2 regions of the Thioalkalivibrio sp. ALE21 genome follow, and region 2 is predicted to be linked to the other one. Evidence: riboswitches for the same ligand, from Rfam matches in the RefSeq annotation. Region 2 holds a riboswitch; the other holds the start of a gene.
The links. Region 2 has a riboswitch for cobalamin ahead of D893_RS01090 (TonB-dependent receptor). Riboswitches for the same ligand answer to the same signal wherever they lie in the genome.
Positions count from the first base shown of each region.

Region 1: another riboswitch for cobalamin. It lies ahead of D893_RS12035 (TonB-dependent receptor); the one in region 2 lies ahead of D893_RS01090 (TonB-dependent receptor).

Region 1 covers NZ_QKMA01000019.1:19,254-23,649, reverse strand. Annotated here, with positions in the region: gene D893_RS12045 (heme-binding protein) at 1-235, opposite strand, end outside; gene D893_RS12040 (hypothetical protein) at 392-862, opposite strand; cobalamin riboswitch at 1,379-1,633, shown strand; gene D893_RS12035 (TonB-dependent receptor) at 1,770-3,908, shown strand; gene D893_RS12030 (rhodanese-like domain-containing protein) at 4,004-4,375, opposite strand.
Region 2 covers NZ_QKMA01000001.1:230,447-234,842, forward strand. Annotated here, with positions in the region: gene D893_RS01080 (cyclopropane-fatty-acyl-phospholipid synthase family protein) at 1-61, shown strand, start outside; gene D893_RS01085 (hypothetical protein) at 172-2,070, shown strand; cobalamin riboswitch at 2,125-2,376, shown strand; gene D893_RS01090 (TonB-dependent receptor) at 2,529-4,394, shown strand.

The DNA of each region.
Region 1 (4,396 bases), on a different contig from region 2:
GACCGGCGAACCGATCCCGCTTGAGAGCCTGGGTCGTCCCGAAGCGGTCGACCACCGCCGCGGTCACCTGTGCGTTGCGATCACGACAGGCATCTACCGCGGCCTCGACGGCCTTGGTCGCGATTTCGGGTGTCAGGCTGGGTGTGTTGAACGTGGCCGAATCGGCGTGAAGGGGTGCGGCGGCCAGCGCCATCAGGGCCCCCGTTGCAAGTGCAGCTCCAATTGAACGGGTCATCTTCAACCTCCGGGGTTGGTGTAGTTCACCTGTCGATGTAGATGGTTTTCGGGCTTTTCGCAAACGAAGAAACCGAAGGACAAGGGCAACCCGAGAGGCTCAACTGCGGCGGGACACCACCCTGCCCGGGCGATGGCCCCGCGATTCCGTCTCCGTTCAGGCCACCTGACCGATCCGTTCGGAAACCGGTTCATCCGCCATCGGCGGATACTGGCTGGCCACCTCCCGGGCCGCCAGCAGAAAGGTGTTCACAAGCGTGGCGTGCTGCCGCAGCTTTTGCTCCAGATCCGGATCTTCGCTGACTTCGTCCACGACCACGCCATCCGGCCGCTCCTCCACGTGCACTTCGATGCGGCCGCGCTGTGCAAAAAGGGTGCGATACAGCGGATCACGATCGCGCAGGTGGGCGCTCTCGCGCAGCCGCCGATGCAGCTCCGGGACGTGAACGCGCAGTAACGCGGCCAGTTCAGGGTCCGTTGCCGTCGTCACCGTCCGGGTACCCCCCTCGATGAACTCCAGCTCCCTCCGGATTGCGTCGTGGGACTCCAGCAGGCGCTGAAAGACCGCCTGCTCACGCTCGTGCTGCTTGCGGGCTTCGGCGTCCAGGTGACCGCCGCAATCGATCATTCTCGGGTGCATCGTCATGGTCTGTCGGCCTCTTGCTGATGATCCTGCCCGGAAGAAGCAATCTCCCTGCCAACTCGTATTTCCCACCATGACGCGGCCACATGCCGATGCCGCCGATCCGGTAACGCTCTGAACTGCGAATATTGGCAGCTGCTAATACCCGAAAATGCCACCCGTGACACCCGAACGCTCGCAAGTCACTGTCAGAAGGGAAAAACCATCTCCAAAAATTTTCGAATATGGATTGATTCCAATTTGCGGCCGTGTATAATTCCCATTGTCGAGTCGACGGCAGCTCAGCGTCGGTTCGCCATGCAGGGGCCCCCTGGCCCCTTCTCTCCTCCATCTCTTCTGGATTTTGCCGTCGGCTCTCGGTGCCCCCCGCACCGACCCGGCGGCCCTTTTTTAATCCATCCGAACGGATCCCAATGCAAACCACATGCCAGGCACTGGCCGCGGCCGCGACCGTGGGTCACCCGGACACTGTTGGTTTGACACAACACATTAGTTCTCACTAATATTTCGCCTCCCCCGGGTGCTTCGTCGCCATCCCGACGACGAGTGAAACGGGAAGTCCGGTGCGTGCCCGGCCTCGACCTGCGCACAAGTCCGGCGCTGCCCCCGCAACGGTAGGCGGGTCACGGCAGACCCATGCGAACCACTGCGAAGAACGCGTCCGTTCAGGGCGTGCTTCGCGGGAAGGTGGTCTGCCCCGGAGCCAACGGCTCCAGCCCGCGAGCCCGGAGACCGGCCCGGAGGACAACGGAGAACCGCGGGGAGCGGTATCACCGGGCGGATCGGCATCGCTGCGCATCGGTTCACGACGCGCCGACGATGGCGCACGCCCGCCCCCCGCGGTCGACACCCACGACCACGGCGCACGGGCGGTGCGCAAAGAGAGTTCGCAATGTTCCCGAAGAAGAGATTTCCCGCGGCCCTGCTGGGCGGTGCCGCGGCCGTGCCCTTGTTGCTGGCGGCACCGCCGGCAACCGGCGAAGAAGACCCCGACGATTCCGCACGGGTACTGCCACAGGTCACCGTAACGGCGGCCACCCGCACCGAGCGTCTGGTGGAGAACACGCCCGCCTCCACCGAAGTGATCACCGGCAAGGACATCCGTCGCAGCGGGGCGACCATGCTGGACGAGGCCCTGCAGGCCGGATCCAGCCTGTTTACCGGTGCCGACGGCAACCGCTTCTCGATCCGCGGCGGCGGCCGCGCCGACATCGTCTACATGCTGGACGGCCGCCGCATCAGCGGCACGTCCGGCCGGGGCTTCGAGCTCAACCGCATCCCGGTCAGCCACGTGGAGCGCATCGAGATCGTGAAGGGCCCCGGCAGCGTGGTGTACGGCTCGGATGCGGTGGCCGGCGTGATCAACGTGATCACCCGCCAGCCGGATGCGGGCTTCGAAGGCAGCGTGGAGCTGCAGAGCGGCATGCCCGCCAGCGCCGATGGCGGGGAGCGCATCAACGGTTCGCTGTTTCTGGGCGGCGGCACCCGCGACACCCGGTTCCGGCTGCTGGCGGATGTGCTGGACCGCGAGGCCTATTCCGAAGACGCCACGGCCGACGTGCGCATCGCCGAGCAGGGCGACCGGGTCCGGCCGTCGGAGTCCGGCGCGCTGGAGGATGACCACGCGATCCAGGACCGCTATGCCTTCGACGAGGACCGCCGCGAGAGCGCGCGGGTCTACAACCTGCGCGCCGGCGTCAGCCACTGGTTCACCGACGACTTCAACGTGGAGCTGGAGGCCGGCCTGCTGCGCGAAGAGCGCGAGCGGCGCTTCCTGCACGAGCGGCCGCCGGTGGCCACCGGCTACACGAACAACAATGGCGATCCGGTGCGCGCCCTGCAGTTCCCGGCACAGCGCAGCGAGGACAGCGACCGGCGCGATCTGGCCGTGGCCGCCGAATGGTTCGTGACCGACACCCTGGAGCTGAATTACCAGGTCTACGAAAGCAAGTTCGAGATGGACCGCTCCAACACCTTCCTCGAGGCCGCGGACTTCGGCTTTGATACCACCGGGGACAGCGAATTCGGTCCGCGCGAGGTCACCTTCACCGACCGCGTCCACGACTTCGCCGCCACCTGGCGGCCCGACGCCCGCCACACGGTACTGACCGGCTTCGAACACCAGCACCAGACCTACCGCGACCGCGAACCGGCGCACGAGCCGGAAGACGACCAGTGGGTCGGCGGGGTGTTCCTGCAGCACGAATGGGCGGTCAGCGACCGTCTGGATCTGGTCTACGGCGCCCGCCACGACGAGACCTCCACCGAGGTCGACAACACCTCGCTGCAGGCCGGTGCGGTCTATCGCCTGGCCCCCGAGGCCCGGCTGCGCGTGCAGTATGCCGAGGGGTTCAAGCTGCCGGAACTGCGTTCGTTCCACGTGGACACCCTGAACCCGCGCGGACAGCGGGTGCTGGGCGCCCATGTCGTCGATCCGGCTGTCGGCAAGACGCGCCATGAACTCGAACCCGAGACCAGCCGCAATGCCGAGCTCGGCATCGCCGGCGACCTGCGCCTGAGCGACACCACCACGGGGCATTACGACGTGGGCCTGTTCTATACCGAGTTCGATGACCGGATCGCGCAGACCCAGGGCGATGGCGACTACCGCACGTTCCGCAACGTGAGCAACGCCCGCGCCCGCGGCGTGGAGACCCGCCTGGGCGCGGACTTCAACTCGCAGGTGGAGCTGCGCCTGGGGGGCACCTGGATGGATGCGATCGATCGGGACAGCGGCGAGACCCTGACCGACACGCCGGAACTCACCATGGTGGCGAGCGCGCTGTGGACGCCCAGGAAAGAACTGCGCCTGCAGCTGCGCAGCCGCTACGTGGATGAGGTACGCGTGGCCGGGGACGAATGGGATCGCTCGTTCACCCTGACCAGTCTGAACGTGGAGTACGCGCCGGCGGCCTGGGAAGACGTGACCCTGCGCGGCGGGATCGACAACCTGTTCGATGCCGACAATGAAAGTTCGCTGGCAGCGGATCCCGGCCGCTTCCTCCACGCCGGGGTCCGGTACGACTTCTAGGACGTCCGGTCCGGGGACCGGGAGGGCTGCCTTTATGGGCAGTCCTCGCCCCGGTTTTCATGTCGTTTCTGTCACCACATTGCTCATACGGAGGACTACCCCGGGTTCGGATTGGAACCCGACCCGCCGCAATATTCCTGCCAGGCTGCCGATCCGCCGCGCAGCACACGCGCGTCGATGTCCATCGCGCGCAGGCTCTCGGCCACCAGATGGGAACGCCCGCGCCCGCCACAGAACACCACCACGGGCTGCGCCGGATCCTCCAGATGTGACTCGATGCTGGCCTCCAGCTTGGGCCGAGGGATGTTCACGGCCCCCTCGATGGACGCTCCCTGCGCCTCTTCCGGCTGGCGCACGTCCACCAGCAGCAGCGGTTCACCGGCCTCCCGCCAGCGCGCCAGCTCCGCCGGCTCCACGTGCGGCAGGGTCTGTTCCAGGCGGGTGATGCGTTCTTCGAAACGGCTCATGACGATTCCTCGGATATGGGT
Region 2 (4,396 bases):
GGAAGACCCCGGGATGCGTTCGGTGCCGCCGGCGGACGAGCTGATTTCTTCCGCGCGGTGAACCCCGGGCTCCGGCACGGGTCCAGTGTGGATTCCCGTCGTCGCTGACGGCGACGCGCAGGGCTTGCGCGCTTTACACTGACCGGGGTTTCCGGTGTTCGGGGAGTAGGGGTGTTCCGCCTTTTTCGTCAACGCAAATCCGAGGCCCCGGGCGCCCCGGAACCGCAGGAGTCGACTCAGGACCAGGTCCTGATCGAGGCTGCGGGACGCAGCCGCATCACCGAGGTGGCGACCAGTGCCCGCAAGGTCCCGTGGTCGCTGAACCTGCTGCAGCTTTTGTGGGCGGCCGGCCCCGTGACCTTCCTCGCGATGCAGGGCGGCTACTTCCTCGGGTTCGGCCATGCGGCTCCCACCCAGAATTTCGTCTTCTTCGCGGTCTATACCCTGCTGTTCGGGGTGATCGGCCTGATCGCCCGCTTCGTCGCCGATGCCACGCGGGGAAGGCGGCAGGAGCGCTCGCAGGTCCAGCTGCGCAACACGATCGATTTGCTGCCGGATCTGCTGTTCGCGACCCGCGACCTGGCCATGGGCGAGATGACGCCGGACATGCGGCGGCGGCAGTCGGCGGCGGTGCTGCTGCACGAGGTCGAGGTATCGCCGGAAGCGGTGGCGGTCGCGGTGCGCGAGATGACTGGCGACCCGACGCTGGCCTCCACCGCCGAGCAGATCGAGATCTACCGGCGCCTGGGGCTGCATGCGCGGGTAGCGGACCTGGTGGAGGCCACCGCCGATGCCCGCATGGCCGCGCTGGAGCGCCTGCATGCGGAGGATTCGGAGCTGGCGGAATTGCTGCGCGACCGGCTGCAGGGGGTTGCGCCCACCCGCGAGGAGGGAGTGCGTCGCATCGACCAGTTCCTCGAGCGCCTGTTCTCGGCGGCGGATGCCGACGATCTGTCCCGCTGCAGCCTGGACGACGTGCAGGCGATCTTTGTGCTGGCCTTCGAGTTGATGAACGGGCGTCAGATCAAGCGCCTGACCTTCGAATGGTCCGGGTCGTGGCAGTTGGGGCGGGCCCTGGATCGACTGGAATACCAGGGCAATCGCTTCCGCGTGGCTCAGGCCGGGGTCATCAGTCGTCTGCGTTCGCTGGCCATGTTGCTGGCACACAGCGAGACCAGCGGCATCACCCAGCAGCATCTGCGCGAACCGCTGCCGGTGCTGGGCCAGCAGGTGCTGGCAGGCCTGCATGCCATGCTGGCGGCCGAACCGGACGTCCGCACCGCGGACGGCCGTATCCTGGGGGTCGCGATGGCGCAGGTGGACGAGCTGCGCGAGGCGCGCAACCGGTTGATGCAGGCGCAGAGCCGCTATGGCGACGCGGCGGAGCGCTGGGGAGCCCTGCGCCGTCGCGAACGCGACCGCAAGGGGGGGCGGCGCTGGGAAATGCGTTCGGCGCGGCGCATCCGCGTGTCCGAGGAGCTGATCGAGCTGGATGACAACCAGAAGATCAAGCTGGCCGACGGGCTGTGCGAATACCTCGAGGAGCTGCAGATCCGGCGCGAGGGTGATTTCATCTATTTCGGCAAGAAACCGCTCGACAACGAGACCGCCAAGCGCATCGGGATCCAGCTGGCGCTGTTGCTGGACCCGCTGGTGGATCTGACCAACCCGAGTATCCAGCGTGCGATCTATTCCAGTCCGGCGGCCTATCTTGGCGGCCTGTATGTGGGCATGAGTGCCGACGCCAAGGCCGGGCTGGGATCGGCCATGGTGCGCATGGTGCGCCAGGACCTCGGCCGGACGGCCGAGTGGCTGGCCCTGCGCCTGACCCGGGTCTATCACCTCCCGCTGACCGAGGGCCTGCGCGAATTCCTCCAGCGTCAGTACGGGGCCAACCCGGAGCGACTGGCGATGCTGGCGCAGAACACCGGAGATGAATCCCACCATCCCGTGGCCCTGCGGGCCGAGCGCTCGCCCGAGTTCGACGCCATGCTCCAGGACAAGGAATGGGGCCGCCTTCTGCGTCGTGGCGCCCGCTATCGCCAGGCCGAGGAGGCGCGGCAGAACTGAACGCCGCGCGGTCGGCCGGAGAGCACGGGTGGAAAATCAGGGGGGGCTCATGTACCCTGCGCCCCGTTCCTCGGTGCCCTGGCGGTTTCGCCGCCGGGTTAAACGGGAAGTCCGGTGAGCGCTCACGCGCGAGTCCGGCGCTGCCCCCGCAACGGTGATCGAGCGCGGATCCATTCCGGAGTCCTTCGGCAGTGGATCCTCGAGGCGGCGGCCGAATGCCACTGTGTCATGGACACGGGAAGGCGCCGCCCGCCGGGAATGTCCCGCTCGTCAGCCCGGAGACCGGCCGGGGAATGGTCGTGCGGCACGCGGAGGGCGTGCGAGACGGATGACCGTTCCCGCCACGGGTCCCCGTACCCGTTTCCCGCCGGGAATGCGTTCCTCGTCTTCATCCCTCGCGCCGGCGCGATCCCCGTGAACCAGCGGCGTGCGGGCGGCTCGCCGGGAGATCCGAAGACATGAAACGCAGCATCCTTTCCGCAGCCATCGTTGCAGCCGTGTCCCCGGCCGTGGCCGACGAGGCGCCGGGCACCGACTCCGACTCCGCGACCCTGCAACCCGTTCAGGTCACTGCGACCCGTCTCAGCCAGACCGTGGACGAGGCCCTGGCCTCGGTGACGGTCATCGACCGCGAAGAGATCGAACGCCTGCAGCCGCGCCAGTTCACCGATCTGGTAGAGGGGCGCGCCGGGGTCTCCGTCTCCAGCGCCGGCCCGTTCGGCAAGCAGTCGAGCGTGCGCCTGCGCGGCACCGAATCCGATCATCACCTGATGCTGATCGACGGCGTGCGCATGGGCTCGGCCACCACCGGTGGTGCCAGCTGGCGGTTCCTGCCGCCCGAGGAGATCGATCGCGTGGAGATCGTGCGCGGGCCGCGCACCTCCATCTATGGCTCCGATGCCATCGGCGGGGTGACCCAGGTCTTCAGCCGTGCGGGCCGCGAAGGGCCGCCGCGGGTCAATGCCTTCCTCGGCGCCGGCAGCTTCAGTACCTGGGAGGCCGGGCTCGGCGTGGCCGGCGGCACCGGGCGCACCGATTACAGCCTGTCCGTCAGTATGTTCGATACCGAGGGCATCGACGTGCAGGACGACGTGGGTGACGACGATCCGGATGGCTATGACAACACTTCGCTGGCCGGCAAGGTTGCCCACCGCCTCGACAACGGGATCGAACTTTTCGGCAATGTCCTCTATTCCGAAGGCCGCTCGGAATACGATGCAGACGAGCCCGGCACGGGGGTTCCATACGATCAAGCTTATACGGACTTTGTGCACGCCGCTCTCCGGGCCGGCATTCGTGTTCCGCTAACCGACCGCTGGGATACAGAATTCACGCTTGCCCAGTCACGGGATGAAGGTGACCGGGTGACGGAAGGCGGCGTGTCCGGGGGAAGTGTCGATCAATTCGACACTCGGCGGGATCAGCTGACCTGGCGCAACGATGTCCGCCTGGGGGAGCGAACCGACCTGATCGCCGGGGTGGATGCCTACGAGGACCGTGTCGACAGTACCGCCGATTACGACGAAGACTCACGTTATAACGTGGGTGTCTATTCGGTCGTGCGCACCGAACTCGGCAACCACGATCTGGAAGGCTCGCTGCGCTACGACGACAACGAGCAGTTCGGTGACAAAACCACCGGGCAGGTCGCCTGGGGTATGCAGGCTACAGATGCGCTGCGTCTCCGTGCTTCCTACGGTACCGCCTTCAAGGCGCCCACATTCAACGATCTTTACTGGCCTTCGTCCGGCCCGATGAGTTTTCGCGGGAATCCCGACCTCGAGCCGGAGGAATCGGAAACGTTTGAACTCGGGGCGAGGTACTCGGCGAGTCTCGCGTATGTCGACGTCGCGGTGTTCGAGACGCGAGTGGATGACCTCATTACCGGGTTCCCGGTGCGCGAAAATGTCGACGAGGCGCGGATTCGCGGGTTGGAAGTCGAGGGTGGCCATGACCTCGGGCCGTGGAATTCGCGGGTGTCGTTGACCCTGCTGGACGCCGAGGACCGGGATTCCGGAGATGAACTCGCGCGTCGGGCCCCGGTTTCCGCCCGCTTCGATCTGGACCGCCAGATCGGCGATTTCTCCGTGGGTGGTACGGTCCTCGCCCGGAGCCGAAGCTATGAATACGATTTTACGGGTGAACCAAGCCGGCTCTCGGGCTACGGCACCATGAACCTGCGCGCGGCGTATGCCCTCGACCCCGAATGGACGGTCGAGGGCTCCCTCACCAACGTCTTCGATCGGGATTACGAGACCCAGGGTGGCTACAACAACCCCGGCATGGGTGCGTTCGTGAAACTGCGTTATCAGCAGCAGAGGTAAGG